DNA from 4 places in the Paenibacillus sp. Y951 genome. Region 3 is predicted to be linked to each of the others. Evidence: predicted binding sites of a transcription regulator. Region 3 holds the regulator's gene; each other region holds the start of a gene.

Region 1 (5,034 bases), on a different contig from region 3:
TGCTTTATCTGAATCCATTATCTATGATGCAGAGCTAGAGTATACGCTAAATATTGTAGCTCCTGAAAATGCAACAAACTATGTACTTAGTGATTCAGCTGAAGCTGCTGCTAGTGCAAAGATTGGCGATGCTACTGCGGTGAATGGAAATATTGAATTTTCAATCGATATTACTGATTCAGATGGTAAAGTGATTACAGGTAATTATTCTTCGTTCATTAAATGGTTTGATGAAGAAGATGCAATCAATCTAGAGGCTGTAACTGTTAGTGTAGAAACGGATGTACGAGCAGCGACTAGAGAACAAACTTTTGCTGTAAATCGTGGAGTTGGAACGGTAGAAGTAATGTTACTAGCGACAAGTGATGAACACGAGAACTATTATTCATATTTAAATGGCTACTTATTTGGGAATGCAGTATCGAATAATTATAATCTTTCAATCAATGCTTCATTCAATAATTATATTTCAGAACCAACTGGACCAGATTTGCAAATTGATTATACTAATTATTCTGGCTTAAAGCTGATCGTTACTCCTTTTGCTGACGAATCATATAAAGATGTGGTAGCTAAGGCTAGTGCGTATTATTGGGATGCAAATGGTAAGCAACAAAATATTACGTTAAATACGAGCTTGAATGATGAAGGACTACTAGAGGTTACAACGCAGGCTGATCAAAATCTTAAAGAAATGGCTGGAACATCATATAACGCATACCTGTATGTAACAGTTGAAGTTGGAAATAGTAAGCAGCAAGTAAATGTGAATGTGCATGGATTAGCTAATGAAGTTGATGAAACTTATGAGCATATTAGTACTGAGGACTGGGATGAAGTAGTTGCAGCATTTGCAGAAAACCCAAATGTTTCTGTTTCATACCACGGAGCAGCTGTAACCTTGAACAATGTATTAGAGCTTACGGAAAAACAATACCTTAATATTTCAAATTCTGACTTTACTATTGGTTCAGGAGGAGAGCTACGCTTAGTTGGTACTGTAAACGGGGGAGCATATGTTCATGTTAGTGGAGAAATTTTAGTATCTAACGGAGGGAAAATTACAACTACCTCGCAGCTAGAATCACAAGGATCATACTCTTATACTGGTGTGGGTGCGAATAAAGCACTAACAGTAGCAGCAGGTGGAGAAATTCATGTCCCAGAAATTGGTTTATTAACCATTCAAGGTAATAACGGCGTAATTGTTAAGCAAGATGGTGCTTTGAATGTTAAAGGTAGACTAATGATTGATAACAATACAGAAATTAGTGGTACGATGAACATCATTGGTTCAAATGAAAATTATAGTAATCATTATAAAGGTACTGTAAGTATTTACGGAGATTTAACGATAAAAAAAATGTTAGAAGTAAGTAAAAATGGAGAAATATCAGTTTCTGGTATGACGACCATTGAAGTAAACAGTGAACTTCGTTTAACTAAGGGAAGTATTAATCTAAATGGAAAAACGTATAACTATGGAAAGATCGCTGTGCAAGAAGGAAATTTAACATTATCGAATGTTGGTTATGCAGTTAATAATGATGGTATCATTGAACTTGCAGCACAAGCCAGATTAACAATGCCAGGTACTACATTGGTGAATAATAAAACCATTTCAGGCTCTGGTACAATCAGATTGACTGAAGATGTTAATGCTGCCGCAAATTATGACAATGGTATTGAATTTGTGGAAGTAGACGGCATTCAGTCTCCGAGTAATTATAGTCGCTATCAAATTGTGAATGATCCAGAAGCAACAGTAACGGGTATTATTTATGAAAGTAAAATTTCCGGAACAGGCACTAAAGCTGAGTCAATAAAAGTAGTTGAGATTAAAGTTCCTAGTGCTGAATAAATGAAGTAGTGAAGTAACTTGTAAAGCATGAGTTCTGTTGTCTACAGAACTCATGCCTTTTTGTTTTTATACGTTAGTGAATCGATGTTTCCCAAAGAATATTTGGACGAAGTAGATAGGTTAGTGCGATTCAATGAACAATAGTATCGGAAACTTAGTAAGTGATATTTGTATTAGGGATTTCCCTAATATACGAATTTCCAAATACATGATATCATCAAATTATCAAATGTGAAACTTATCACAATATAAGTGAATTATTTCACGAGCAGGAGGATTGCTATGATAACTGAAAAACTAGTGTTAATTGGAAATGGTATGGCGGGCGTAAGAACAATTGAAGAAATTTTGGAACGCAACTCCACAAAATATGAAATAACGATTATTGGCGAAGAGCCATACACGAACTACAATCGCATTATGTTATCTAATGTATTGCAGAAAAAAATGACGGTCGATGAGATTATTACTAATCCAATGCAATGGTACAAGGATAATGGCATTCGTCTTGTTCACCACGATCCTGCTGTACGAATAGATACAGAAAACAAACGAGTAACGACAGCGAGTGGAATATGTATAACGTATGACAAATGTATTATTGCTACAGGCTCAAGAGCCTTTATTTTACCAATTGAAGGTGCACAGCTTGAAGGAGTGCTGGGCTTCCGCACGATTGATGATACGATTCAAATGATTGAGGCGGCAAAAAACTGCAAACGAGCAGCAGTAATTGGCGGTGGCTTGTTAGGGCTTGAAGCAGCCAAAGGTTTAATTGACCAAGGCATGGAGGTAACCGTTATTCATTTGGAAAAATGGTTAATGGAAACCCAGCTGAATGAGCAAGCAGGACATTTGCTGAAAAAGGATTTGGAAAAGCAAGGCATCAAATTTATGATGGAGAAAAAAACAGCTCGAATATTAGGTACAACAAAAGTAGAAGCGATTGAATTTAGCGACGGTAGTATTCTAGAGGTGGATTTGGTTGTAATGTCCGTTGGGATTAAAGCAGTAACAGCGCTTGCCCATGAAGCTGGCCTGAACGTTGAGCGAGGGATTGTTGTCGATGACTTTATGGCGACGAGTGCTGATGGTGTTTATGCTGTAGGTGAATGTGCCCAGCATAATCATAAAATATATGGACTTGTGGCGCCACTTTATGAACAAGGAAAAGTTCTGGCGGATGTATTAACAGATCGAGCAACAGAGGGGTATCGAGGTAGTACTGTCTCCACCTCTCTAAAAGTATCCGGGTGTGATCTTTTCTCAGCAGGAATTATACATGAAAGTGATGATGTTAAATCAATTGAAGCTTATAATGGCCTAGCTAATAGCTACAAAAAACTATATATACAAAATAATCGAGTAGTTGGTATCGTTCTTTATGGCGATACGTCAGAGGAAAATCGCTATTATAAAATGCTGCGCAATGGGATTGATATTACGACGCTTAATGCTGTAACTCTGCTGGCTTCTGCGGGGGATGAGGCAAGTATGAGTGTTGCAGAATGGGATGATGCTGATACAGTGTGTGGCTGTAATGGTGTGACGAAGGGCGCGATTGTTCAAGCGATTCATGCTCAGCAATTAACATCTGTTGCAGAGGTGACACGTTGCACAAAGGCGGGAAATTCTTGCGGAAAATGTAAACCAGACATCGGTGAGCTATTAGCTCATGTGATTGGAGATAAGGTTACAGCGGCACCTACTGGAATATGTGCTTGTACTCATCTCACGAGAGATGAAATCGTCCTGCAGATTCATGAAAAAGGCTTAACGACAACGCAAGAGGTATATCAGGAGTTAAACTTCAACAACGCTGAAGGATGCACCAAATGTCGTCCTGCAATTAATTTCTACTTGCATGTTACGTTCCCGAAAGAACATATTGATGAAAAAGAATCTCGTTTTGTTAATGAACGTATGCATGGCAACATCCAAAAAGATGGCGGCTTCTCTGTTATACCTAGAATGCGAGGCGGACAAACAACGCCACAGCAATTGCTGAAAATTGCTCAGGTTGCAGACAAATATCAAGTGCCGCTCGTGAAAATAACAGGTAGTCAGCGTATTGGCTTATATGGTGTGAAGAAGGAAGATTTGCCTGATATTTGGGAGGAGCTGGATATGACGTCAGCTTCCGCTTATGCCAAAGCAGTGCGCTCTGTCAAAACATGTGTCGGTGCTAATTTTTGCAGATTTGGTACGCAGGATTCCATGGGATTAGGTATTAAGCTAGAGGAGCGTTTTGAGTATATTGACACACCACACAAGTTTAAAATGGGAGTTTCTGCTTGTCCACGCAGCTGCGCAGAGAGTGGAGTGAAAGACTTTGGTGTCATAGGACTAGAGAACGGCTTCCAAATTTATATCGGAGGAAATGGTGGAACAGAAGTAAAAGAGGCACAGCTACTAACGACGGTCGAGACTGAGCAAGAGGTCATTGATCTTTGTGGAGCAATGCTTCAATACTATCGTAAAACGGGAATTTATACAGAACGTACTGCACCGTGGATCGAAAGACTTGGCTTCGATCATATCAAATCTGTCCTGCTAGACCAGGCACAGTGCAAGGATTTGCTTGCAGAGCTTGATGAGGCAGTGGCTGGAAAACGCAATGATCCTTGGACCACCGTTCGCAACAATGAAAATATGGAAAAAGAACTCTATACAGTGGGGAGAGGTTAACAATGACTCAAGTCAAGCAGAATATATTTGTTGTAAATTTTGATGAGCTGGAGCAGCGTGTTGGACGTGAAATTATTGTAGATGGTAATAGAATTGCAGTGTTTCGCTTGTTAGATGATCGCATTAAGGCAATTGGCGGAGTTTGTCCTCACACAAATGGGCCACTTGCTGAAGGTATTGTTTCTGGTGAATATGTGTTCTGCCCACTTCATGAGTACAAAGTTTCCTTGCTCGATGGAAAGGTTCAAGAGCCAGATGAGGGATATGTAGCTACGTATGAGACGTCAATTGAGGATGGCAAAGTATATATTATAGTATAGCGAGTATGACATCTGAACAGTTAGGGGCTTAGATCCTAGCGTAAAGGAGAGCTATCATTGTACAAACAAAACGTTGAAACGATTGCAGAAGCAGGTGCGGTTAAGCGTGATTATATGAAGCAGCAGCCGCTCGGTTATTTTATTGCAACATTACTAGCTGGAGCC
Region 2 (5,034 bases), on a different contig from region 3:
CACGCGCAACAGGATCAGCTATTGCATGGGATTTTTCTAAATTCTCTATAACAAGCTGAATTGCTTTAATCGCTAACCCATCGCTGAAATCATTGGCCATAATCGAAACGTAAGCTTCAATCGCATGTGTTAGTACATCCATGCCAGTATCACCAATGACTGTAGGTGAGAGCGAAGCGGTATATTCAGAATCGATAATCGCGACATCAGGTATCAATTCATAATCTGCTAGCGGATATTTGGAATGCCCTTTGCTAACATCGGTAATCGTAGCGAAGGAGGTAACTTCAGATCCAGTTCCTGATGTTGTCGGAATAGCAACAAGCTTAGCGCGTTTACCGAGTGTAGGGTATTTATATACTCGATTGCGAATGTTCATAAATTTCATTTTGATCGTATCAAAGCTTGTTTCTGGACTTTCATAAAATAACCACATCGCTTTGGCAGCATCTATTGCAGAACCACCGCCCAGTGCAATAATACAATCTGGTTTAAAGGCGTTCATCCGCTCGGTACCTTGCATAACGATATCGATCGTAGGCTCATGTTCTACTTTGGCAAAAATTTCGATTTGTACAGGTTCACTACGTTTGCGTAGGAAGTATTGAACTTTATCAACATATCCAAGCTGCTCCATACGCTGATCCGTAATGATGATGATGCGATGTATATCATGCATTTTTGTTAAATACTGTGTCGCACCAGCTGAAAAATATAGCTTCGGTGGAATTTTGAACCATTGCATATCGACATTGCGATTAGATACATGTTTAAGGTGAAGGAGCTCCATATTCATTCGCTGATGATTACTTGATGATTGATAGCCAAATGATGCGAATGGGGATTGGTCACGTTCTTGATTATTCATCGCCGCTTGAATGGATGGTGCGTTAACGATGACGCGATTGCTTAATAATTGTTGGCTGAATTTCTGAATAATAGACTCATTATGACTATGAATAATCGCTGAATGTTTCCCGTGACCTAGCGCTATAAGCTGCTGAGCAAGCGTAATGGCCATGTCGGCATCATCTACAATATAGAGTGCAAGAATTGGACAAGCTTTTACTGCAGAGAAAGGAAAGGCTGCACCAACCTGATCTTGTGGAACAATTAATAGCTTTGTATCCTCAGGTATATCTAGCTCAATCGCATGGGCAATAGCAAGCGCTGATTTGCCAATATAATTAGCATTGAGATTACCTTGTTCATTGAAAATATGGTTCATTAGCGTATTGCTTTCCTCTTCGTTAAGGAAGTAACAGCCTAGTACTTTCATCATTCGTACGACTTGATTATAAATTTGTTGATCGACGAGTACTGCTTGTTCCGAAGTAAACATCATGCTATTGTCAAAATTTTTAGACAATATTAGATCTGTAATAGCCTGTTTCAAATCTGCAGTGCGCTCAATATAGCAAGGAACGTTTCCATAGGAAACACTTAATGTCGATTTCCCTAGTTGTTTGGCAGCCTGCAGTAAATCGTTATCTCCATTAGAAATGACTAAGGCTACATTCTCATGAGACATAAGCGCGTGTGTTGCTGCATGAGTAGAATGATCCACCCATTGAATACAGAAGGCGGGTGCACCGGAAAGAATAGCTGCATCTCGAACACTTTGAACGGCTTCAATGCCACAACGTGTCACTTCTTTTTGAAATACAAAGATAATCGGATTACGTGTTTTCACCGCTACTAAACATTGAAATAATGTAGTTGCAACAGGTGAAACTTCTGTAATTAACGTAACAAGGGTGCCAATTGGTTCAGCAATGACTTTGTATTGCTCATATGGATTATTTTCAATTTCTCCAACTGTTTTCATATATTTCAATTGATGATATATGCCTTCCGTGGCATTCATATTTTTCATGATTTTATCTTCGAATACACCACGTTTTGTCTCGTCCAGCTCAAGTTTTGCCAGTTCCATATGGCGACCAATTCCTGCAAGTGCCATATGCTGAACAATCTCGTCGATTTGTTCCTGGTTCATCGTACTAAATTGCTCTGCGGCTATAGCTGCACGCTCAATACTTAGCTGAATATGAAGATCATCTTTATTGAAATGTTGGAGCTTCGACTCATGTAATGCCATAGCTCATCACTCCTTAACCTGTTCATACTTTTATGACGATGATAATAAATCCATTGTAGAGTAGATGCGGTTAAAACGATGTGCTAAATATCACAAAGTTTATGAGGAATCATTATGACAGTGTAGCTAGATTAGTTTGAGTGTAGGAAGTAGTAAGATAGCTGGGGTAGAAAAGTAGCGAAGGAGCGGTGACAACCGAAAAAGAGTAGGGTCGTCCGCAAAAGTAACTAAAACGGCTCATGGACAGTAAAAATGGAGTCCCTGGAGCATAAAAGTAACAAAAACGGCTCGTAGACAGTAAAAATGGAGTCCCTGGAGCATAAAAGTAACAAAAACGGCTCATGGACAGTAAAAATGGAGTCCCTGGAGCATAAAAGTAACTAAAACGGCTCATAGACAGTAAAAATGGAGTCCCTGGAGCATAAAAGTAACAAATGCGCCTCGTAGACAGTAAAAATGGAGTCCCTGGAGCATAAAAGTAACAAAAACGGCTCGTAGACAGTAAAAATGGAGTCCCTGGAGCATAAAAGTAACAAAAACGGCTCGTAGACAGTAAAAATGGAGTCCCTGAAGCATAAAAGTAACAAAAACGGCTCATGGACAGTAAAAATGGAGTCCCTGGAGCATAAAAGTAACAAAAACGGCTCGTAGACAGTAAAAATGGAGTCCCTGAAGCATAAAAGTAACAAATGCGCCTCGTAGACAGTAAAAATGGAGTCCCTGGAGCATAAAAGTAACTAAAACGGCTCGTAGACAGTAAAAATGGAGTCCCTGGAGCATAAAAGTAACAAAAACGGCTCATGGACAGTAAAAATGTAGTCCCTGGAGCATAAAAGTAACAAAAATGGCTCGTAGACAGTAAAAATGGAGTCTGTATCCAATAAATCATCAATAGGGTCTACTAGAATGTCGAAATGGTATCGACTTTCCAAGTAGCCCTTTCTTTTCTTATAGTCGGCATATTTCTTTTGGACAAGTAGGGCATATCGGGCAACCAGCCATATCCTTCAAAGCATCAAGGTTGGTTACTTTCAAGTAGCCAGTACTTTCACTGCATATGATCCCATCTCTTTTCATGGAAGCAAGCAAGCGATTAATACCTTCCCTCGTTGTTCCTACTAATTCTGCGAGCTCATTGTTCGTTAATTTTATATCAATATGAATGTGCTGATTGGCTTGCTTCTCGCCAAAGCTGTTGCATAGACGGATAAGTGTAGATGCAAGCGCACCGTTTTTTCCACCCATTAGTAGATCACGTAGCTTAGATTCTGTTTTACGTTGGATAAGACCCATCCACATCGCATATCGATAAGCAAAATCTCCGTATTTGACCATTAGCATTTCAAGCTGCAATCTAGGAATAATCCCTACTTCTACTTGATCTATCGTTTCGGCAGTATAACGATGGGTCGTGTCCCAAGCATCAATGTCGGCAATCATATCATCAGGTTGTAAAATAGATAGTAGAAGATCTTTGCCGTCCGAAGCAGATTTGCGCAGTTTAACGCGACCTTTCAATATCCAGTACACTGCATTCGCATCATCGCCTTCCCAGAATAGGTGCGTGCCAGCGGAGTATTTTTTGGTATGCATGACTGAAGCAAGAAGGTCGAGTTGCTCATCTGTAAACACAGTGCTTAGAGAACCTGGTCTATAATTGTTACTCGGTCTTTTCGCTTTAGTTGTTTCTGTATCGTAGTAAATACTCATCTAAGCCTCATCCTTTCTGGTGCGGTTTCTATATTTATACTATACGTTGTTATGACAATACTTAATATCGGGGAATGCCCTACATCGGTTTAAGGTATCTCCCTAACATACACTTGACCTATTCGCTGGTATGATATAGAGGTAACTAGTCGGAAAGGAGCAGGTTTATGACTCCAACTCAAATTATTGTAGAAGAGAAGCTACAACAATTGTTAAAGCGTACAAAAAGCGATCTCACAGCTATTGGAGTTTTAGATCGTGCAACTAGAAAGCTCCACTGGTATCCCGTGTACGGTAGCGTAAGCAATCGTACGCAGCGAATTCGACAGCAGATCAATCTCGGTCTGACAGGCGAAGTATTGCGTACAGGAAGCTTCTTACAATCCCGAGCAGCCAAGCATGAAATCTTTGACTTGGGTGAATCGATTATGCTGACAGAGAAACTGCTCCATGCAGCAGTTTGGCCGATTACATTGGATCAGCATCAAATTAATGGTGCTATATTAATAGGTAAACGTTATGAAGGCAATTATGATGCTCAGCAAGTTGAAGCTGGGGCTGAAGTTGTACATGAGCTTACCGATTATTGCGCTCATTATATAGATAACAATCATTATTAAGCCTAATCCCTGACATTCCCTGCTAGAATTTTACGGAATTCGTACATTTTGCTGTAAACATTCATGTTTACCGTTATAATAAATGTAGATAATGACGTGATGAAAGGGTTGTATAGATGATTAGGCTTCTTATATGTGATGATCACGCAGTTGTTCGATCAGGTCTATCGATGCTATTACATGGTCGTTATGACATAGAAGTTGTAGGTGAAGCTTCAGAAGGTGATGAAGCGATTGCGCTAGCGAGTAAGCATCTGCCCAATGTTGTACTAATGGATCTCAGTATGCCGCATGGCAAGGATGGAATGACGGCGTCTGCTGAGTTGAAAAAGCTGCTACCACAAGTCAATATTCTTATACTTACGATGCACGATGATGAGCAATATTTGTTCCAAGCGATTAAGGTTGGGGCGTCCGGATATATATTAAAAAATGCACCTCATGATGAGCTTGTAGGTGCGATTCAAGCGGTTGCGAAAGGTGAAGCTTATCTCTATCCTTCTGCAACGAAGAAGTTAATGAGCGAATTTATGAATCGGAAAAGTATAGAACCAGCCGATGATACAGCTTACATGAGTCTTTCAGAACGTGAGAAGGAAGTAT
Region 3 (5,034 bases):
ATTCCTGCGTTTATTACAGGTCTTACGGGGATTCAATACAGTGATGTTCAAGATGCTCCTGATTTGAATGATGCTTTAGTTGGACTAATACCACATCTTGATGATGCTGTTCTCGTTGCTCATAACGTGGGCTTTGATGCGAATTTTTTGAATCATGCCCTTGATCAATGTGGATATCTCCCTTTCAATGGGAGAAGATTAGATACAATGGATTTTTTGCGTATTTTATACCCATCGATCACTTCGTATCAATTAGGGACGGTAGCTGAGCAATTAGGCGTAGAACATGAAATGCAGCATCGTGCCGATAGTGATGCACTTGCTACAGCTCATATTTTCATTGATTGTGTATCAAAGCTTCGTTCTTTGCCGCTGCTCACATTGCAGCGGCTATCTTCATTTTTTGATGAGTCACGAGACATCGGCTGGTATATGAACTATACGGAAAAATTAATGGAGCAGCAAGCGGTATTTGATTCAGCTGAATACGATTATTACCGTCAGTTCGCCTTAAAGGCAACGCCTTGGTCAGATGAAACGTCCGCTAGAGAAAAAGAAAATGCTAACGAATATTTTGAACGCGTAACAAGCTTCGAGCAATATATTGAAGATGTCCAAAATCGCTTCAAGGAAATGTTTGAGAACTATGAAGAGCGTAAACCGCAAATTCAAATGTATGATGAAGTATTTGAGGCACTTACTGATAATAAGCATTTGCTTATTGAAGCAGGAACGGGTACTGGTAAATCATTAGGTTACTTAATTCCGGCGCTATATTACGGCATAAAAGCGGAAGAGAAAGTCGTCGTAAGCACTCATACCATTAATTTACAAGAACAGCTTCGCAATCGAGATATTCCTTTACTTAATGAAATATTACCATTCCCTTTCCGAGCATCGTTATTAAAGGGAAGAGGCAACTATCTTTGTATGCGGAAATTTGAACATAAATTGAATATGAAGGACTTCGTTGCCCCAGTGGATGATCCTGTTACAGCGGCACAGATGGTTGTCTGGTTATCAGAAACGGAAACGGGTGATCAAGAGGAGCTTAATCTTGGGTTACGTGGTGCAGACTTCTGGGGGACGGTTTCAAGTGACGCTGATTCATGCTTGAATCGCGCTTGTCCTTGGTTCAAACGTTGTTATTATCATCGTGCAAAGCATGAATCGACGATATCTGATGTTTGTATTACGAATCATTCGATGATTTTTACAGATATTCAAGCCGATCATCGACTTTTACCTGGTTACACCAATCTCATATTAGATGAAGCACATCATCTTGAGGAAGTTGCTGGCAAACATCTTGGTAACCAAATGACCTATACTTCGTATATATATGCAATGAACATGCTGTATAAAGACATGCGAACAGGAGTGCTTCCATCGCTTCGTATTCGGATTCAAGAGGATGGGGACGACCATACTGCTGCATGGAATGAAGTTATAGATAGTGCCTATCCACAACTTCAAGATATGAAAGAGCATTGGGATAAGTTGTTCGAATGGCTCTACAGTATTGTTAGTTCCGATGCGACGCAAAGTAATGAGGCAGAATCTGTTGGTACAGCAAGTATGGTGCTGCGATTGGATCGTCATAAGCTGCCGCATGAATGGAACGAAGCGATGGAAGTGGAAAATAATTTCCATGTATTGCTGTCGCGATTTGTAAAGTCAATTGAAAAGCTTTCGAATGAAGTGAAAGAAAGACTTGATGAAGATACAGGCCTGCAAAGCATTCTCATTGATTTAAATGGTGTATTACGTGATTTGAGCAGAATTAAAGACGAATTGCGGATGTTTATGAAGCTTGAACAAGAAGATTATGTGTACTGGATGGAAGGAACGCAAGCGTATAAGTTCAGATCATTACAGCTATATTCAGCTCCAGTTGATGTAAGCGGATTGTTGAAAAAATATTTGTTTGAAGTGAAAGATACTGTCGTTATGACATCTGCTACATTATCTATTCAGAAAAATTTTGAATATATTGCCGAGCAGCTTGGATTATCGTCATATGAAAACTCCAATCGGTTAAAAGCAGTCATGCTTGATTCACCATTTAATTATCGTGAGCAGGCTTTAGTTATTATCCCGCGTGATTTCCCTGTCTTGAAGGGTGCTCATGTTGACGCGGCATATTTGGATAAATTAGTAGGCTCATTAGCGGAAAGTGCACAGACACTCGGTGGGAAAATGCTGATCTTATTCACTTCATATCGATTGTTAAAGCAAGTATATGATCCGCTGAAAGCAACGCTGCAAGGTAGCAATATTCAAGTGCTGGGACAAGGTGTTGATAGTAATAATCGCACGAAATTAACGCGTAGATTTTTGCAAAATCAAGCATCGGTGTTGCTCGGTACAAGCAGCTTTTGGGAAGGCGTAGATATCCCTGGAGAAGCGTTGCAATGTCTTGCGATTGTGCGACTGCCATTCCAACCACCTAATCATCCACTTGTTGAGGCGAAGTCGGAATTGCTAGTGAAGCAGAAGAAAAATCCATTTATGAAATTATCGATCCCGCAAGCCGTTATTCGCTTTAAGCAAGGCTTTGGTAGGTTAGTTCGTACAGCTACTGACAAAGGGATTGTAATCATATATGATACTAGAGTAATTGAAGCTTATTATGGTAAACATTTTTTATATTCATTACCTGCTCCGAAAATCGAGACGATGCATACAAGTCAGATGGCCAAGCGGATGGAAGAGTGGTTAAAGGAGGATTGAACGGATGAAGCAAACAAAAATTTCTGAAGCTGTTGTTAGAAGATTACCTATCTATTTGCAAGTACTTCATGAATTGAAAAGTCGTGAAATTGGGACGGTTTCCTCACAAGATCTCGGTAATCGATTAGACCTCAATCCAGCACAAATTCGAAAAGACCTTGCTTACTTCGGTGATTTCGGACGTAAAGGAATAGGATATGAAGTAGATTACTTGATTGATAAAATACGTCATATACTTAAAATTAATCAGACTATTAATGTAGCTTTGATCGGTGCTGGTAACCTAGGGCATGCATTATGTAATTATAACAAGTACAGTAATGATAATATGCAAATTGTTGCTGTGTTTGATAATGTTGAAAATAAAGCGGGTTCAAAAATTAATAACTTAACCGTTCAGCCGATGTCTGAATTAGCGAAAACAATCGATGAACTTAATATTCGTATTGGTATTATTACTGTTCCTGCTTCTGAAGCACAAAATGTTGCTAATCAATTAACTGAAACAAGAATTGAAGGTATCCTTAATTTTGCTCCAACAATATTACGTGTGCCAGATCATGTTCGGATCCAATATGCTGATTTTACGAAGGAATTATTGAGCTTAGCTTACTATTTGAATAATAAAGAGGTGGCCGACGATGAGTAAAATATGGGTTGAAAACGGTTTGTTCGTTACGATGGCAGGTGCAACACCTGAAGTGTTAAGTGGGCATATGATCGTAACAGATGATGTCATCACATATATCGGTGCAGATCGTCCAGAAAATGTAACAGATGCCGAGCGTGTAGATGGTAAAGGATTAGTGTTCATGCCTGGTTTAGTGAATACACATGGTCATGCAGCGATGACATTACTTCGCGGTTTCTCAGATGATTTGAACTTACAAGTGTGGCTACAAGAAAAAATGTGGCCGATGGAAGAAAAATATGTTGATCAAGATACACGGGCAGGAAGTAATCTTGCGATTGCTGAAATGCTGCTAAGTGGTACAACAACATTTGTAGATATGTATGATCGCATGGATCAAGTCGCTGAAGCTTCGGTGCAAGCAGGTATTCGTGCTTTTCTTACTAGAGGAGTCATCGGACTTTGTCCACCTGAAGTACAAACAGCCAAATTAGAAGATGCAATTTCATTTGCAAAACAATGGAATGGTCAAGGGGATGGAAGAATATCTACAATGCTTTCGCCGCATTCACCTTATACTTGCCCTCCAGATTATATCGCTCGTATTGTACAAGCTGCACATGATCTGAATTTGCCGTTACATACTCATATGTCAGAGACGAAAGCTGAAGTGCAGCAGAATGTAGATGAGTACGGAAAACGTCCAGTTGCGCATCTGGATGAGCTAGGCTTCTTCTCACGTCCAGCATTATTAGCGCATGCTGTTCATCTAACGGATGAGGAAATTGAACTGTTAGCAGCAAGAGGTGCATCAATTTCTCATAATCCGATTAGTAACTTAAAGCTAGCAAGTGGTGTAGCAAGAGTACCGGAACTATTGAAAGCTGGTGTGAAGCTTTCGCTTGGTACTGATGGTGTTGCAAGTAATAATAACTTAGATCTATTCCAAGAAATAAGAGCTGCTGCATTGCTTCATAAAGGAGTGTCAGGTGATCCGACTGTAGTTCCTGCTTATACAGCTCTGCAGCTTGGAACGTCAATGGGTGCCGAAGCCATCTGGAACTCGCAAATCGGTACGCTTGAAGTTGGAAAAAAAGCTGACTTTATTGCAATTAATATCGATCAACCACATTTCTTCCCACGTACTGATCTTATTTCTCATCTTGTCTATGCAGCTAATGGTCGTGATGTAGCTCATGTATGGATTGATGGTAAGCAAGTTGTTAGTAATAGAAAGTTACTTACGATGGATGAGGAGAAAGTTCGCTACGAGGCGCAAGCTAGCTTTGAGCGTCTGTTGAAATAAGATGAGAGCCATTGAAAAGAAACGATCCCCTTGGATGACGCCACGCAAATGGATAGCTTTCAGTATATTGCTTTTCATTGTTATTATTGTGTTACTCGTTATGTTTTATCGTAATATTCAGATGGATCGTTGGAATGAAAAAGATGAAGTCCGTGCAAGTCTTGCTCAGCAATATGATCTTTCCACTGAAAATTATCTTGAAAAATATATATGGGAAGAACAGTATTGGATAGTGCTGGCGGAAACATTGGATGGACAAGAGCAGTATGCGGTATGGCAAGATAATAACATATTAGCCTCAGCGAATACGAACGCTATTGTTTCATCTGAAGTTGTCTTACAAAAGCTACAATCATCTAAGCCA
Region 4 (5,034 bases), on a different contig from region 3:
GTAGAGAGTGGATGTGAGACAGGTAACGAATGTTACTTGCTTCTTTCATCAATGTTGCAGAAATACCTTTAAGTGCAGTGTTACTAGCTCCTACAGTTGCAACTGCATCTTTACGACCAAGTGATGCAAGAGTACCAGAGTTAACTGGGTGGAATTCATCCATAGCTTTACCATTGAAGTAAGCATATAGATTGAAGCCTACCAACTCACCCATTTGCCAAGCATTTTGTGCAGTTGGAGCATGAGGGCGTCCGCCGTCAGCAGGGAAAGCAAGCGCAGAGTCACCAACTACGAATACATCAGCATGTGATTTGGATTGTAGGAATTCGTTAACAGCAGCTTTACCGCGGTCACATTCAAGACCAGAATCAGCTACTACTGGAAGAGCAGCTACGCCACCAGTCCATACGAATGTATTAGCTTCAATGGTTTCGCCAGTTTTAAGCTCGATTTTGTTACCAACAACGCCAGTAACAGGAACGCCAGTGATGAACTCTACACCACGAGCGGCTAAGCTTTCTGTCGCACGCTCAATCAAATGATCTGGAAGAACAGGAAGAATTTTCGGTCCTGCTTCGATCAACTTAATTTTAAGATCTTTAGCGCTTAAGCCATATTGTTTCGCGATTTTAGGGAAGTTATCCGCAATTTCACCAACAAGCTCAACACCTGTAAGACCGCCACCGCCAATAACGATTGTAGCATCAGCTTCGTTTTTAGTTTTAGCATAAGCTTTAATACGGTCTTCGATATGTTTGTAAATTTGGTTAGCGTCATTAACTGATTTCAGAACCATACTGTTTTCTTCAAGACCAGGGATACCGAAGTAACCTGTTTGGCTACCAAGACTTACTACTAGAGCATCGTAAGAAAGAGTAGTGCCATCAGCAAGTTTAATTTCTTTGTTTTCAACAGAGAAAGATTCAACTTTAGAAATTTTCAAGTTAACGTCAAGACCTTCGAAAATTTTCTTTAAAGGAATAGCAATAGCCTCTTCATTTAAAGTACCACCAGCTAGGCGATGTAGTTCCGTAATAATTTGATGTGTTGCGAATTGGTTGATTACCGTTACTTTTGCTTGACTTTTGTCCATGTATTTGCGAACAGTTTGAGCTGTAAGTACGCCACCGTAACCTGCACCCAAAATGACAATGTGTTTAGACATAGCTAGTCCTCCGTCCATTACTTTAGATTGATTCGATTATTTTTATTTGGAACGTTCGTTACTGACTTCAAGGTATGCATTAATAAAACGGAACATTTTTTGTGCTTGAGGGTCTTTAAGCATTTTCATAAGTCCGAAAATACCGATAACTTCTTGACTTGTTGCAGCACGATCTTTAGCTTCAATCGCATTGATTGCCATTGATCTTGCGCCTTCAATAACTGGACCAACAATTTCTGTAGTCGCGCTTATGATGTCATTTTTGAAAACTTCATCTGTAGCTAAAGTTTTCGTGACATCGTAAGACTTTGTTAAGCAACTTACTAATTCGGTTAACTTTGGCAATTGTTCTACTAAAGTAGAAAGTGATGCTTGTACTTCCGGCTGCAACAATTGCTCAAGTAGAGCTTGCTGCTGTTGACTCGGAGTTACCGCTTCAGATTGCGCTTGTGTGTTTGTTTCTGACATATCCAGGTCTCCTTTGAATAGAACTACTTTTGACCGATTAATGATCGGCATGAAGCGATTCCAGATTTCTTGTTTTAATTATACTACGTGCTTGGATGAAAATATTGTGATAAATTTCACCTAACTCGAAAGTATGTGACATGACTGCTATTTATAAGCAATCTAACAGATTCTAACTTTGCTCACACGAAATTAGCAAATGCTAAATTGCAATTGCCTATAACGAAAAATGAGTGAAAATAGAATCGAAATCTAAAAGGGCTTAAGTTGTTATTTATATTATAGCCTAATATTATGAAATCGTCTCTATACTTACACAATATTTCTCGTTATTACTTGTAATTCACGGAACTGCTCCAAATTCATCAAGAATTGAATAATCGCTTCATATTAGGAAAGGAGATGACTTTTGGCACATCCTAAGTGATGAGAAGGTCATTGTTCAAGTGAAATTGTCCTGAAGTCGACGATAGTATATGCAAAATCGTTACATATTATTAACAATAAGAGTGTAAAAAGTCGCAGTTAATTAACAAATGACTATCTATACTGAATAATCATGTGGTAAAATATAGCAAATAAGGCTAGAGAATTAAATTCCCTTCGTTATACGTTTGTCCATTTTCATACCATATTCTTAATGTTAAACTCAAAATATGGAATGAAAACTCTTGTAGACAATGGCTGTAGCGATTGTTATACGGGGCCAAATTTAATACGGAGGGGGCTGTTCTTTGCTATGAATACACAGGAAAAGCATGTGAGGATCATAAAAAGAGTGAAATTCAGTTTTCTTTCATTTCTAAGTGTTATGATTTTATTTACGTACCTACCTATAGGCGCCAGCTCAACGGATCATTTCCCTGGTAAAGTATTTTATGTCTCAACAAGCGGTTCGAATGATAATGATGGGTCTGTCGACACACCATGGCGTACCATTCAGTATGCAGCAGATACGATGAAAGCAGGGGAAACTGTACTAGTACGTGATGGCATATATGAAGAAGCTATTACAATTACTAGCTCTGGTTCAGCAAGTGCAGGACATATTACGTTCCAGGCTTATCCTGGGGAACTACCGGTTATTGATGTATCTAACGTACCAGATATTTCACATATTGTTCAGTTCACCAATTCACATTATGTTGTGTTCGATGGTTTTGAGCTAACTGGACTAGTATCCGATAGTTCTTCGAAGTATTTGGCTGGTATAAAAGTAACAAAGAGTGGATCCAATCTTTATATTATGAATAACCATTTGCACGATATTGCAAATTATAATGTAAAAGGCAATGCAAACGGTATTATCGTATATGGTAATGGAGCTCAAGCAATAAAGGACATTACAATTTCAGGTAATAAAATTCATGACTTAATACTTGGATCAAGTGAAACAGTAACTGTTGTTGGTAATGTAGATGGATTTACGATTTCGAACAATCTTATATACAACGTGAACAATATTGGGATTGATGTAGCGGGTCATTATGGTACTTGTTCAAGTCCATGTATTGACCAAGCAAGAAATGGGGTAGTAAGCGACAATATCGTGCATAGTGTCGATACAATTACTAACCCGGCCTATCGAGGGGTCCGCGCTGCAGCAGCAATTTATGTTGATGGCGGGACAAATACAATCATCGAACGTAACGAAGTATACAATAATAATTATGGTATAGAGATTGCGAGCGAGAAATTCAATAAAACGACGAGTAACATCGTCGTAAGGAATAATTACATTTACAATAATCATCAATCAGGACTTATTATGGGCGGATCGTCTACAAAAAACGGCTCTGCATCTAATAATATTATTATGAACAATACATTCTATTTCAATAATACTCTTAAAACTGGTGATGGAGAAATTACATTCCAAAATCAAGTGACAAATAATTCTTATCATAATAACATATTTTATGCAGACTCAATGACGCCATTTTTCTATGATAATCGAACAGGAAATAACGGGAATTTTATAGATTTTAATATGTACTATGTGTCAGGATCAATATCTAATCATTGGAGAGTGAGTGGAACCAAATATAACTCATTCGAACAGTATGTAGCTGCGACAAAAAGAGATGCGCATTCCATATTTGCTGATCCATTATTCACAGATGCCCAATCAGGTGAACTTTCATTACAAGAAAACTCTCTAGCAATTGATGCGGGCACAATAGTATACGGTTCAGGTGGAAATCTCGACATTAGATCGCAACAGCGAATAGTCGGAGTAAATATTGATTTAGGTGCATTCGAACAGAATGAACTAGTAGAGAATATTCCACCTGATGTTCCGGAGTTAACGCCAACACCAGAAGTTCCAGTGATAACACCGAATCCATCTGCTCCCGATGAATCTGGTATTAATATTACAATTGATGGATTAACTGATGACTGGACTTCTTACTCAGAATTAGCAAATAGTGCATCTAATGTGAAAACATTGCAAGGGATTATTGCAAATGACACATTATATGTATTAATAACAGGAAATTTATTAACTGAGAAAGGTCAATTGTATATCGATACGGGTTCGGGTGATGCTACTTCATTTGCATCTACTCACTGGTCTAATCAGTTTGCATCGTATTTGCTAGAGAATGGAGCGCTGTATCAATATACAGGAAAAGGTAAAAACTGGGATTGGAGTAGAGTTACTGCCTACAAGAAAACTAATGTAGCGATTTACTCATCAGTAGTTGAATTAGCGATTCCTTTAGAATTGCTTAATGCAAAAGATAGTAGCAGTATCAAAATTGGGTATATTTGGAAGGATTCCTCGAGTAATCAACTGCCATCAGGCGGGTCAATGGCTACAGTAACTACTGTGGCAGAAACACCAGAGCCAACACCAGAGCCAACACCAGAGCCAACACCAGAGCCAACACCAACAGTAGATAAAATAACTGTGGATGGTAAAGTTAAGGATTGGTCAGATATCGGACCGATTGCTACAAGTAGTAATAATATAAAGAGTGTGAAAGTAACCAATGATGATGCTAACTTGTATATCTTGTTGGAGGGAAGTAAGTTAGGTGGTAAGGATCAAATTTACTTTAATTCTGATAATGATAGTAACACTGGTTATAAGATTTCAAAATGGAGCTCATCTGGAGTAGATTACTTGCTCGAAGATGGTAGATTGTATAGTTATAGCGGGGATGGGAAGTCCTGGTCGTTTACAATAAGTGAAAATTTGATAACGAGTAATAGGTACTATACTTCCGCAAAAATAATTGAAATCGCTATTCCGTTAGACACTCTCAACCTAAGTAAATCAGATATGATTCATTTTGGAGCTATGCTTGATGATAAAAATTCGCAAAAACTTCCTTCAAGCGGAGACATGATTAGCTATACTTTGCAATAGAATAAATAAACACTTCCTAGAGCAA

Evidence for each region. The regulator Rex, encoded in region 3, represses fermentation and respiration genes when NADH is low (regulators of the CRP and FNR family bind a similar motif). The targets are predictions, from matches to a motif close to TTGTGAAATATTTCACAA.
Region 1: nirB (nitrite reductase large subunit NirB) is a predicted target of Rex. The motif match lies at 2,091-2,108, and genes of this name have one in related genera.
Region 2: adhE (bifunctional acetaldehyde-CoA/alcohol dehydrogenase) is a predicted target of Rex. The motif match lies at 2,180-2,197, and genes of this name have one in related genera.
Region 4: AC1TPB_RS10855 (helical membrane plugin domain-containing protein) is a predicted target of Rex. The motif match lies at 1,738-1,755, and genes of this name have one in related genera.

Annotation. Positions count from the first base shown of each region.
Region 1 is NZ_JBXCIY010000015.1:29,069-34,102, reverse strand. It holds gene AC1TPB_RS18700 (S-layer homology domain-containing protein) at 1-1,861, shown strand, start outside; gene nirB (nitrite reductase large subunit NirB) at 2,144-4,549, shown strand; gene nirD (nitrite reductase small subunit NirD) at 4,552-4,869, shown strand; gene AC1TPB_RS18685 (formate/nitrite transporter family protein) at 4,927-5,034, shown strand, end outside.
Region 2 is NZ_JBXCIY010000008.1:127,627-132,660, reverse strand. It holds gene adhE (bifunctional acetaldehyde-CoA/alcohol dehydrogenase) at 1-2,101, opposite strand, end outside; gene AC1TPB_RS13575 (Crp/Fnr family transcriptional regulator) at 3,050-3,811, opposite strand; gene AC1TPB_RS13570 (GAF domain-containing protein) at 3,979-4,431, shown strand; gene AC1TPB_RS13565 (response regulator transcription factor) at 4,548-5,034, shown strand, end outside.
Region 3 is NZ_JBXCIY010000001.1:482,970-488,003, forward strand. It holds gene dinG (ATP-dependent DNA helicase DinG) at 1-2,733, shown strand, start outside; gene AC1TPB_RS02610 (redox-sensing transcriptional repressor Rex) at 2,738-3,382, shown strand; gene AC1TPB_RS02615 (amidohydrolase) at 3,375-4,670, shown strand; gene AC1TPB_RS02620 (hypothetical protein) at 4,672-5,034, shown strand, end outside.
Region 4 is NZ_JBXCIY010000006.1:145,622-150,655, reverse strand. It holds gene AC1TPB_RS10860 (NAD(P)/FAD-dependent oxidoreductase) at 1-1,165, opposite strand, end outside; gene AC1TPB_RS10855 (helical membrane plugin domain-containing protein) at 1,208-1,633, opposite strand; gene AC1TPB_RS10850 (right-handed parallel beta-helix repeat-containing protein) at 2,373-5,009, shown strand.